2 regions of the Methylocystis bryophila genome follow, and region 1 is predicted to be linked to the other one. Evidence: predicted binding sites of a transcription regulator. Region 1 holds the regulator's gene; the other holds the start of a gene.
What was found. Region 1 encodes PhoB, which activates phosphate uptake and scavenging genes when phosphate is short. Its sites were predicted from a motif close to TGTCATNNANCTGTCAT; they were not measured.
Positions count from the first base shown of each region.

Region 1 (4,947 bases):
TACACGTCGTCGCTGGTCCTGCTCGGCCTCATCCTCTTCGTCATCACCTTCGTCGAGCTTTCGATCGCAAGGTTTCTGCATATGAGCGTCGAACGCAAAGGGGGAGGTTGAGCGTGTCCATATACGCCCGCCGTCGCGTCGCGGATTCTATCGCGCGGAAGCTGTGCCTCGCCGCTGCAGTCTTCGGTCTCGCATGGCTCGTCGCCATACTCGTCGTGCTCATCTACGAAGGAGTGAAGGGCCTCTCGCCCGCCGTCTTCATGCAAATGACGCCGGCGCCGGGCAGCGCGGGCGGCCTGCTCAACGCCATCGTCGGATCGCTGATCATGACGGTGCTCGGCGTCGTGGTCGGCGCGCCGCTCGGACTCTTCGCCGGCACCTGGCTCGCCGAATATGGGAATAATTCGAAGCTCGCCATGGTCATTCGCTTCATCAACGACATCCTTCTGAGCGCGCCGTCGATCGTCATCGGCCTCTTCGTCTACGAGGTGATTGTCGCGCGGCAGAAGCACTTTTCGGCCTGGTCCGGAGCCGCGGCGCTGGCGATTCTGGTGATCCCCGTGGTCCTGCGCACCACGGAGGACATGCTGCGCCTCGTGCCCGGCTCGCTGCGCGAAGCGGCGACGGCGCTCGGTCTGCCGCGCTCCTACGTCATTCGCCAAGTCGCCTATCGCGCGGCGAAAGCAGGGCTTGTCACCGGCGTGCTGCTCGCCGTGGCGCGCGTATCCGGCGAGACGGCCCCGTTGCTCTTCACCGCGCTCAACAATCAATTCTTCAGCGGCGACATCAATGCGCCGATGGCGAGCCTGCCGGTCGTGATCTTCCAATTCGCGCTCTCGCCATACAAGGATTGGCAGCAACTGGCGTGGACGGGCGCTTTGCTCATCACCGCCGCAGTGCTGTTCCTGTCGATTACCGCACGCGCGCTCGGCGCACAGAGGGCAAAGGGATGAACGTGGCCTCGATCGTGAAAGCCGAACTTCCGACCAAGATATCTGTTCAGGACCTCGACTTCTTCTACGGCGGGCACCACGCTTTGAAGAATGTGTCGATTCCGCTGCACACGAACAAGGTGACCGCCTTCATCGGACCCTCCGGTTGCGGCAAGTCCACCCTGCTGCGTGTGCTGAACCGAATGTATGATCTTTATCCCCATCAGCGCGCCGAGGGCGAGGTGCTGCTCGACGGGGAGAACATTCTCGATCCTCGAGTCGATGTGAATCTGCTGAGGTCGCGCGTCGGCATGGTGTTCCAAAAGCCGACGCCGTTTCCGATGACGATCTACGAGAACGTCGCTTTCGGCGTCCGGCTCTACGAGAAGCTCTCGAAAACGGACCTCGACGGGCGCGTCGAGCAAGCGCTGCGCGGCGCGGCGCTCTGGAATGAAGTCAAAGACAAGCTGCACTCGAGCGGGCTCGGCCTCTCGGGCGGCCAGCAACAGCGACTGTGCATCGCGCGCAGCGTCGCCGTTCAGCCCGACGTGATCCTGTTCGACGAGCCCTGCTCGGCGCTGGATCCGATCTCGACCGCCAAGGTCGAGGAGCTCATGGACGATCTCGCGTCGCAGTACACGATTGCGATCGTGACGCACAACATGCAGCAGGCGGTGCGCGTCTCCGACTTCACGGCTTTCATGTATCTGGGCGAGCTCGTCGAGTTCGCGGAAACGGACGCCGTGTTCACGAGTCCGAAGGAAAAGAGAACGCAGGATTACATCACGGGTCGGTTCGGTTAATATTGTCCAAGTCCAAACGCAATTGATCTGCGGCGTTCTCAGCCGCTTCAGGGACAAGAGCAATGAGCGAACACACCGTCAGAGCCTACGATCGAGACCTCGAAGCGCTCGATCGCAAGATCTCAGAAATGGGCGGCATCGCCGAGAAGATGCTTTCCGACGCAATGGACGCGCTGTCGACCTTCGATGTCGCATTGGCGCAGCAGGTGGTCGCCACTGACCAGCGGCTGGACGTCCTGCAGCGCGAGATCGAGGAGGCGGCGATCCTGACGATCGCGCGTCGCCAGCCACTCGCGGTCGATCTGCGCGAATGCATCGCCGCGATCCGCATCTCGGGGGATCTCGAGCGCGTCGGCGATCTCGCCAAAAACATCGCCCGACGCGCGACCGAGCTCGTCGACGAGGCGCGCACGCTGCGCGCGATCATCGGCTTGAAGTCGATGCACGATCTCGCCGCCCTGCAGCTCAAAGAGGTTCTGGACGCTTATGCGCAGCGGGACGCGGAGCGCGCTCGCGCCGTGTGGTTGAATGACGCCGATCTCGACGCTTTGGAAGATTCGGTGTTTCGCGACCTTCTCACCTTCATGATGGAAGACCCTCGTAACATCTCCTTCTGCACTCATCTTCTGTTCTGCTCCAAGAATCTGGAGCGGATTGGCGACCACACCACGAACATCGCCGAGACGGTCGTGTATCTCGCCTCCGGCGCGCCCATGCCGACCGACCGTCCAAAAACCCGGTCTTTTGGCCAAGCGGAGGAAAAACCGTAGGCCTGGGCTTTCAGTAACTAAGGCAAGGACATGAACGAAACCCGCACTCCCGTTCAGCGCGAGACGAACGCTAGCGACCGGGCGCCGCGCATTCTCATCGTGGAGGACGAATCGTCGCTCGCTCTGCTCCTCGTCTACAACATGGAAGCAGAAGGCTTCCTGGTCGAGCATGTGGATCGAGGGGACGAAGCGGAGCTTCGCATTGCCGAGTCACCGCCGGATCTCGTCATTCTCGACTGGATGCTGCCGGGGGTTTCGGGTCTCGAGATTTGCCGGCGGCTGCGGGCGCGCGATGAAACGCGCGACATGCCGGTGATCATGCTCACGGCGCGTGGCGAGGAAAGCGAGCGGGTGCGCGGTCTGTCGCTCGGCGCCGATGATTACGTCGTCAAGCCTTTCTCAATGGAGGAGCTGAAAGCGCGCGTGCACGCGCTGCTGCGCCGCGCCCGCCCCGAACGCGTCGCGAATAAACTCAGCGCCGGCGACATCGATCTCGACCGCGAGACGCGGCGCGTCAAAAGGGGGGGGCGCGAGATCCACCTCGGCCCAACCGAGTTCCGATTGCTCGAATATTTCATGGAGAAGCCAGGACGGGTGTTCACCCGCGCGCAGCTTCTCGACAGCGTCTGGGGCATGTCGGCGGAGATCGACGAGCGCACCGTCGACGTGCATGTCGGACGTTTGCGCAAGGCGCTCATCCGCTCGCGCGAGAAGGACCCGATCCGCACGGTGCGCGGCGCCGGCTATTCCTTCGATGAGACTTTCGGTCGCGGTTAGACCACGCTGCGTTCGAGAGCAATCGCCAGAACGCAGAGAAGGTGATCGATTCTAAAGGCTGAGAGCGCGATCTGTGCGAAAAGCCGCTTTCCAGTTTTTCGCATCGCGCTCCGGAGCCGTTCACGAAAATGCCCGAAGCGTTTTTCCGGTCAGGGCGTGCTTCAAGTTTTTAATCTGGAGCGCGTCCTCTTCGATCGCGTGATCGCGCGCGATTGGGGTGCGCTCTCGCGCCTTTCTCGCTCGAAAGGAATCGTTCGAGCGACAAGCAATCGCCCGAAATGAAAAGTTGAAGCGAACTCCGACCGCAAAAGTCCGGCAGCTTTTGCGGAATTCGCTTCAGCGGCCTCAGAGCCAGAAGCGCTCAGCGTCCAGAGCGCCCCGCCTGGCGACGGCGATCCGCTGCGTGAGGCTGATAAGCGATCCTCGCATGCTGGCGGCAATAAGGGCCTTCGCCATCCTCGTAACGCGAGCCGCAGAAGCGGAACTCCGGCGTCGTCGGGTCGCCGAGGGGCCAGTGGCACATCGTCTCGCGCAGCTCCATCAGCGTGACGCGCATCGAGATGGGAACCACCACCTCCTGATCCGGTCGCAGCGCCGTCGCGACGACGGGGCGGGGCGCCACGGCGAGAGCGAGATTGCCGATCACCATCGTGGCGCCGCCGCCGTTTCGGATCGGCGCCTCACAGGGCGCGGCGCGCGCCGGTCGCTGCGCGCGCGGGCGCGGCGCACTCGCCGCCTTGCCCCGCTCCGCCAATCCGAGTCGGTGAATCTTTCCGATCACGGCGTTGCGCGTCACGCCGGCGCCAAGCTCCGCGGCCACCTGAGCCGCGCTCAATCCTTCGAGCCAAAGCTTACGTAGCAGTTCAACCCGTTCTTGCGTCCAGGACATATGGGCCTCCGTTCGACGGTCGCGCCGTTATCGGCTGCGACGCCGATCTGAGAATCCAATAGAGTTCGCCGAGTCAGGCAGGCTGACGGCGGCAATTCACGCGAACTCGAGAGAAGACGTCGAGTGACCGAAGGCCATCGACGACAGATACGACGTTACTCTTTGCAGTGAATCACGCGCAAGAGTCACAGGCAAGGGAAAGGCGCGTTCCCCACAGTCTTTCCTGAGGATTGTCACCGAAAGCGCATAGTTCGCGCGCGGCGGGCGCGAGACCGGCCGAGCTAACTTGGGCCGAACCGCAGATCGCGCCCAAATTGCAAGGCGCCCCCCAATGGTGCATTAATTTGTGCAAGAGACGGCGCGTCCGCCTCATCCCTCTGAACGCCCTGCACCCTCAATGGACGAAGCTATCGCCTCACTGGATGACGCCATCGCGGCGCGCGATCCGCTCCCGCTCGTTGCCGGCAAGAGTCCTGCCGACACGCGCGTCGTCGTCGCCATGTCCGGCGGCGTGGATTCGAGCGTCGTCGCGGCGATGCTGAAGGAAGCGGGCTATGACGTCGTCGGCGTCACGCTGCAGCTCTACGATCACGGCGCGGCGATCCAACGCAAAGGCGCCTGCTGCGCCGGTCAGGACATCAGGGACGCCCGCGATGTCGCGGGGCGTATCGGCGTCCCGCATTATGTCCTCGATTACGAGCGCCGTTTCCGGGAGAAGGTCATCGACGGCTTCGCGGCGAGCTACGCCAGCGGCGAAACGCCCGTGCCCTGCGTCG
Region 1 covers NZ_AP027149.1:4,339,519-4,344,465, reverse strand. The annotation lists gene pstC (phosphate ABC transporter permease subunit PstC) at 1-111, shown strand, start outside; gene pstA (phosphate ABC transporter permease PstA) at 114-953, shown strand; gene pstB (phosphate ABC transporter ATP-binding protein PstB) at 950-1,735, shown strand; gene phoU (phosphate signaling complex protein PhoU) at 1,798-2,505, shown strand; gene phoB (phosphate regulon transcriptional regulator PhoB) at 2,536-3,282, shown strand; gene QMG80_RS20105 (GcrA family cell cycle regulator) at 3,644-4,171, opposite strand; gene mnmA (tRNA 2-thiouridine(34) synthase MnmA) at 4,569-4,947, shown strand, end outside.

Region 2 (4,947 bases), 190 kb from region 1:
CTCCAGGCTGACCGGAAGCTCATAGGGCGTCTTCTCGTAGAGAATATCGACAGAGTCGCAGCTCGGGCCGGCGATCACGCAAGGACCCACCGCGGCGCCGTCGACAGGCGTGCGGATCGGGTAGCGGATCATCTCGTCGGTCGTCTCGGCGAGCCCGTTGAACTTGCCGATATCCAGGAAGACCCAGCGCAGCGGATCGTCGTCCGATTTTTTCGAAATCAGCACGACCTCCGCCTCGATGATTCCGGCGTTGCCGACCATGCCGCGACCGGGCTCGATGATCGTCTCCGGCAGCCGATTGCCGAAGTGCTTCGACAGCGCGCGGAAGATCGCGTTGCCGTAGATTCTCACCTTCGGAACGGACTTGAGGTAGCGCGTCGGAAAACCGCCGCCGAGATTGACCATCTGCAGATAAACGCCGCGCTCGGCGAGCTCGCGAAAAATATTCGCGCAGGACTCGAGGGCTTTGTCCCACATGCGCGGGTTTGGCTGCTGCGAGCCGACATGGAAGGAAAGCCCATAAGCGATGAGGCCGTTGGCTTGCGCGAGCTCGAGCACGCGCGGCGCCATCTCGGGCGCGCAGCCGAACTTGCGCGACAGCGGCCATTCGGCGCCCGAGCCGTCGCAGAGAATGCGGCAGAAGACCTTCGACCTCGGCGCGACGCGCGCGATCTTCTCGACCTCGGCTTCGCTGTCGACCGCAAAGAGCCGAACGCCAAGCTGATAAGCGCGCGCGACGTCGCGCTCCTTCTTGATCGTATTGCCGAAGCTGATGCGTTCCGGCGAGGCGCCGGCCGCCAGCGCCAATTCGATCTCGGCGACTGAAGCCGTGTCGAAGGAAGAGCCCAGCGAGGCGAGGAGCGAGAGCACCTCGGGCGCCGGGTTGGCCTTCACGGCGTAATAGACGCGCGTGTCAGGCAGCGCCCGCGAGAAGTCGCGATAGTTATCGCGCACGACGTCGAGATCGACGACGAGGCAGGGTCCGTTGTCACGGCCTTCGCGTCGGCGGGCGCGCAGGAATTCTTGGATACGTTCGGTCATCGCGGCATCCCCATGACCGGCGCGCTCTCGCGCCGCACGAGTGGCTTCGACGGATAGCCGACGTCCTTCGCCCTCGCGCGTTGGAGACGCGAAGGACGATGAGCATCAGCGACCCATGGATCGAAGCGGGAAGACTTCGATCCGACGATGCGCCGTGGCCAGACGAAAACGAGCAAAGGCGTTGATCGCGCCTTACGCGTCGTTCACGGATGGCCATCGTTTGGAAGGGGATGATTCCCGATCCGCACGCCCGGCAAGAAAGACAAGCCTCTTCAGCACGTCGGCCTTTGGAGGGCCGACCGAGACGAAAAAGCCCGGTCCGTCGTTGCTTTAAGTCGCGATCCTCCGCAGAAACGGAGTTCGCCGGTTCGCCTCCGGCTGCCGGTTTTTTAACGGCGGTTAACCGGCCTCTTGTCCGGATCCCCGCCGACCGACACACGACCACAGGCACGTGCGATTTGGGCGAGTCGTTAGATGCCGCCATTCGCGGGCGCTGACAAGGGGTTTTTCCACTTTCGCGGCGTCGACGCGAAAATTCCCCATGACTGTCGCCCTTTCGCCACACCCCTTAGCCCGTCAGGGCCGAATGCGGACGCCTGGCGCCCGCTTGACCCCGCGCGTAAGGGAGTCATCGTTTGAAGAGTCGCGGACAGCAGGCAAAGGGCAGAGTTCATGACGGGTTTCATCGGCGCCATCGATCAGGGCACCACCTCGACGCGCTTCATCATCTTTGACGACGCGGGCGACGTCGTGACGCTCGATCGCCGGGAGCACGCGCAGATCTGCCCCAAGCCCGGATGGGTCGAGCATGACGCGACAGAAATCTGGCGCAACACGGTTGCGACCATCGAAGGCGCACTGGCCAAGGCGGGGCTCAGCGCCGCCGATCTCGCGGCTGTCGGCGTCACGAATCAGCGCGAGACGACGTTGCTCTGGGACAAGGAGACCGGCGCGCCGCTCCACAACGCCATCGTGTGGATGGACACGCGCGTCGAGCCGCTCGTCGAGAGATTTTCCCGTGACGGCTTCGCTAAACGCTTGCGCGAGAAGACTGGGCTGCCGCTCGCGAGCTATTTCAGCGCGCTGAAGCTCGTTTGGCTGTTCGAGAATGTTCCCGAGGCGAGAGCGCGCGCGGAGCGCGGCTCGGTCCTGTTCGGGACCGTCGACTCCTGGCTCATCTGGAACTTCACGGGCGGCCGACATCTCACCGACGCGACCAATGCGTCGCGGACGCTGCTCATGAGTCTCGAAACGCTGGATTGGGACGAGGAGCTGCTGCGCTACTTCGACATTCCGCGCGCCTGCCTGCCGAAGATCTGCGCTTCGAGCGAGGTTTACGGCGCCTGCGCCGCGCCGCTCGAAGGCGTCCCGCTCGCCGGCGCGCTCGGCGACCAGCAGGCGGCGCTCCTCGGCCAAGCCTGCCTCGCGCCCGGGCAGGCGAAGAACACCTATGGCACCGGCTGCTTCCTGCTGATGAACACAGGCCTGTCGCCGCGGGCCTCGCAACGCGGACTCATCACGACGCTCGGCTATAAGCTCGGCTCCTCGCCGCCCGTCTATGCGCTGGAGGGCTCCGTCGCGATCGCCGGCGCGCTGACGCAGTGGCTGCGCGACAATCTGGGCTTGATTCGAAGCAGTGAGGAGATCGAGCCCTTGGCAAAGAGCGTCCCGGACAATGGCGGCGTCTATTTCGTGCCGGCCTTCTCGGGGCTCTACGCGCCGCGCTGGCGAGCCGACGCGCGCGGCTTGATCGCCGGCCTGACGCTGTTCTCAACCAAGGCGCATATCGCGCGCGCCGCGCTCGAGGCTGCGGCTTTCCAAACGCAGGAGCTCGCCCGAGCGATGGCGGAGGACGCCGGCGCGCCGCTGCTCGAGCTGCGCGTCGACGGCGGCATGACCGAGAACGATCTCTTGATGCAGTTTCAAGCCGACATTCTGAACGCGCCGCTGGCGCGGCCCAAGAGTATTGAGACGACGGCCCTGGGCGCCGCCTACGCCGCGGGTCTTGCTGTCGGCTTCTGGAAAAGCGAGGCGGACATCGCCGCGCATTGGCGTTGCGCCAAACGTTGGAGCCCCGGCATGGGCGAGGCGGAGCGCGCCCGGCTGTTCCAGGGTTGGGAGAAAGCCGTCGAACGCTCGCTCGGCTGGGAGAGTTGACCTGCACGAAAGCGACGCCACCCCGATCGAAAATTGGGGCGGAAATCCCGCTCGGCGGGAAGCCCTGTTACACGACTGTCACAACAGACCAGAAGAGTCGTCTCGCACCCCGTTTTTCTCGCCCCCCCCCAGCAGGCCCCAAAGCGAATGTCCCACCGCCAGAGCCCAGCACGCGACGACGACGACGACCTTCAGCGCCTTCTCGCAGAGACGACGGCGCTTCGCGAGGACATCGAGCGGCGCAGTCCGGGCTTGCTCGCGGCCTGGGAGGCGAGCGGCGAGGCCGCCGCCAATCTCGCGGACTATCTGATCCTGCGCCAACATGATCTTGCGGCGCTGCAATCGCGCCTGGCGTCTTATGGCCTTTCCTCGCTCGGGCGAAGCGAGGCGCGCACGCGGAACGCGCTCGATGCGCTGATCGCGACGCTCAAGCGCCTGTGCGGAGGCCCTCACGCGCCCTATCCGTCGGCGCAAGCCATGGCCGCAGGCCACGACGCGCTTCTCGCCCAATGCGACGTGATCTTCGGTCCGCCGCGCCCCGGTCCGCATACGCGCATCATGGCGACGCTGCCCAGCGAAGCGGCGACCGACCCTTCCCTCGTCAAGCGGCTTGTCGCCGCGGGCATGGATTGCGCCCGCATCAATTGCGCCCATGACGATGCGACGGCCTGGGCGACGATGATCGCCAATGTCAGGGCCGCCGAACAAGAGCTCGGCGTCGGCTGCCGCGTGCTGATGGATGTCGCCGGGCCGAAATGCCGGGTCGAGAAGCTGAGATGCGCCAAAAAATATCGGGCGCATAAGGGAGATCGCCTGAAGCTCCTGCAAAATCTCGATGCGGAGCCCAATGGCGCCATCGCGATCGAGCCGAGCTTTCCCGAGATCGTAAATCTTCTCGAGCCGGGCGCGGAGGTCTGGATCGATGACGGCAAGATTGGCGCGAAAGTCGTCGCGAGAAGCGAGGGCGCGGCGGAGCTCGCGATTTTCTCCGCCCGGCTCAAGGGCGTGCGGCTGAAGCTCGAGAAAGGCTTGAACTTTCCCTCGACCGAGCTCGATCTCTCGCCGCTGACGCCCAAGGACATCGTCGATCTCGACTTCGTCGCGCAACATGCCGATCTCGTCGGCTATTCCTTCGTGCAGCGGGTCTCGGACGTCGAATTGCTCCAGGATCATCTGGCGAGCCGCCGCGGCGACGCGCCGCCGCAGCCGCTCATCTTGAAGATTGAAACGCCGCTCGCCGTGCGCAATCTCCCGCAACTCATCATCCAATCCGCGAAGCGCCATCCGACCGCGGTCATGATCGCCAGAGGCGATCTCGCCGTGGAGCTCGGTTTCGCACGTCTGTCGGAAATTCAGGAAGAGCTGCTCTGGCTCTGCGAGGCCGCGCATGCGCCCGTGATCTGGGCGACGCAGGTGCTGGATCAATATGTCAAGGAGGGCGTGTTCAGCCGGGCCGAGACGACCGACGCGGCCATGGCGCAGCGCGCCGACTGCGTGATGCTGAACAAGGGGCCGCATGTCGTCGACGCCGTCGCCCTCCTGCGCGACATCTTGACCCGCATGGATCGCCACCACATCAAGAAATTTGCGCGCTTCGCGCGGCTCTCCGCCTGGGGCTAGAGCATGTCCCGGAAAAGTGCGAAGCGGTTTTCCGATAAGGACATGCTCTTAGTCTCTGATTTGAAGAGAGTCCTTTTCGATCGCGTGATTCCACGCGATGGGGCGCGCTTTAAGAAGCTCGGGGGCTCC
Region 2 covers NZ_AP027149.1:4,529,604-4,534,550, reverse strand. The annotation lists gene QMG80_RS20925 (type III PLP-dependent enzyme) at 1-1,041, opposite strand, end outside; gene glpK (glycerol kinase GlpK) at 1,714-3,198, shown strand; gene QMG80_RS20915 (pyruvate kinase) at 3,346-4,818, shown strand.
Region 2: the regulator PhoB is predicted to act here: its motif matches at 3,264-3,280, upstream of QMG80_RS20915 (pyruvate kinase).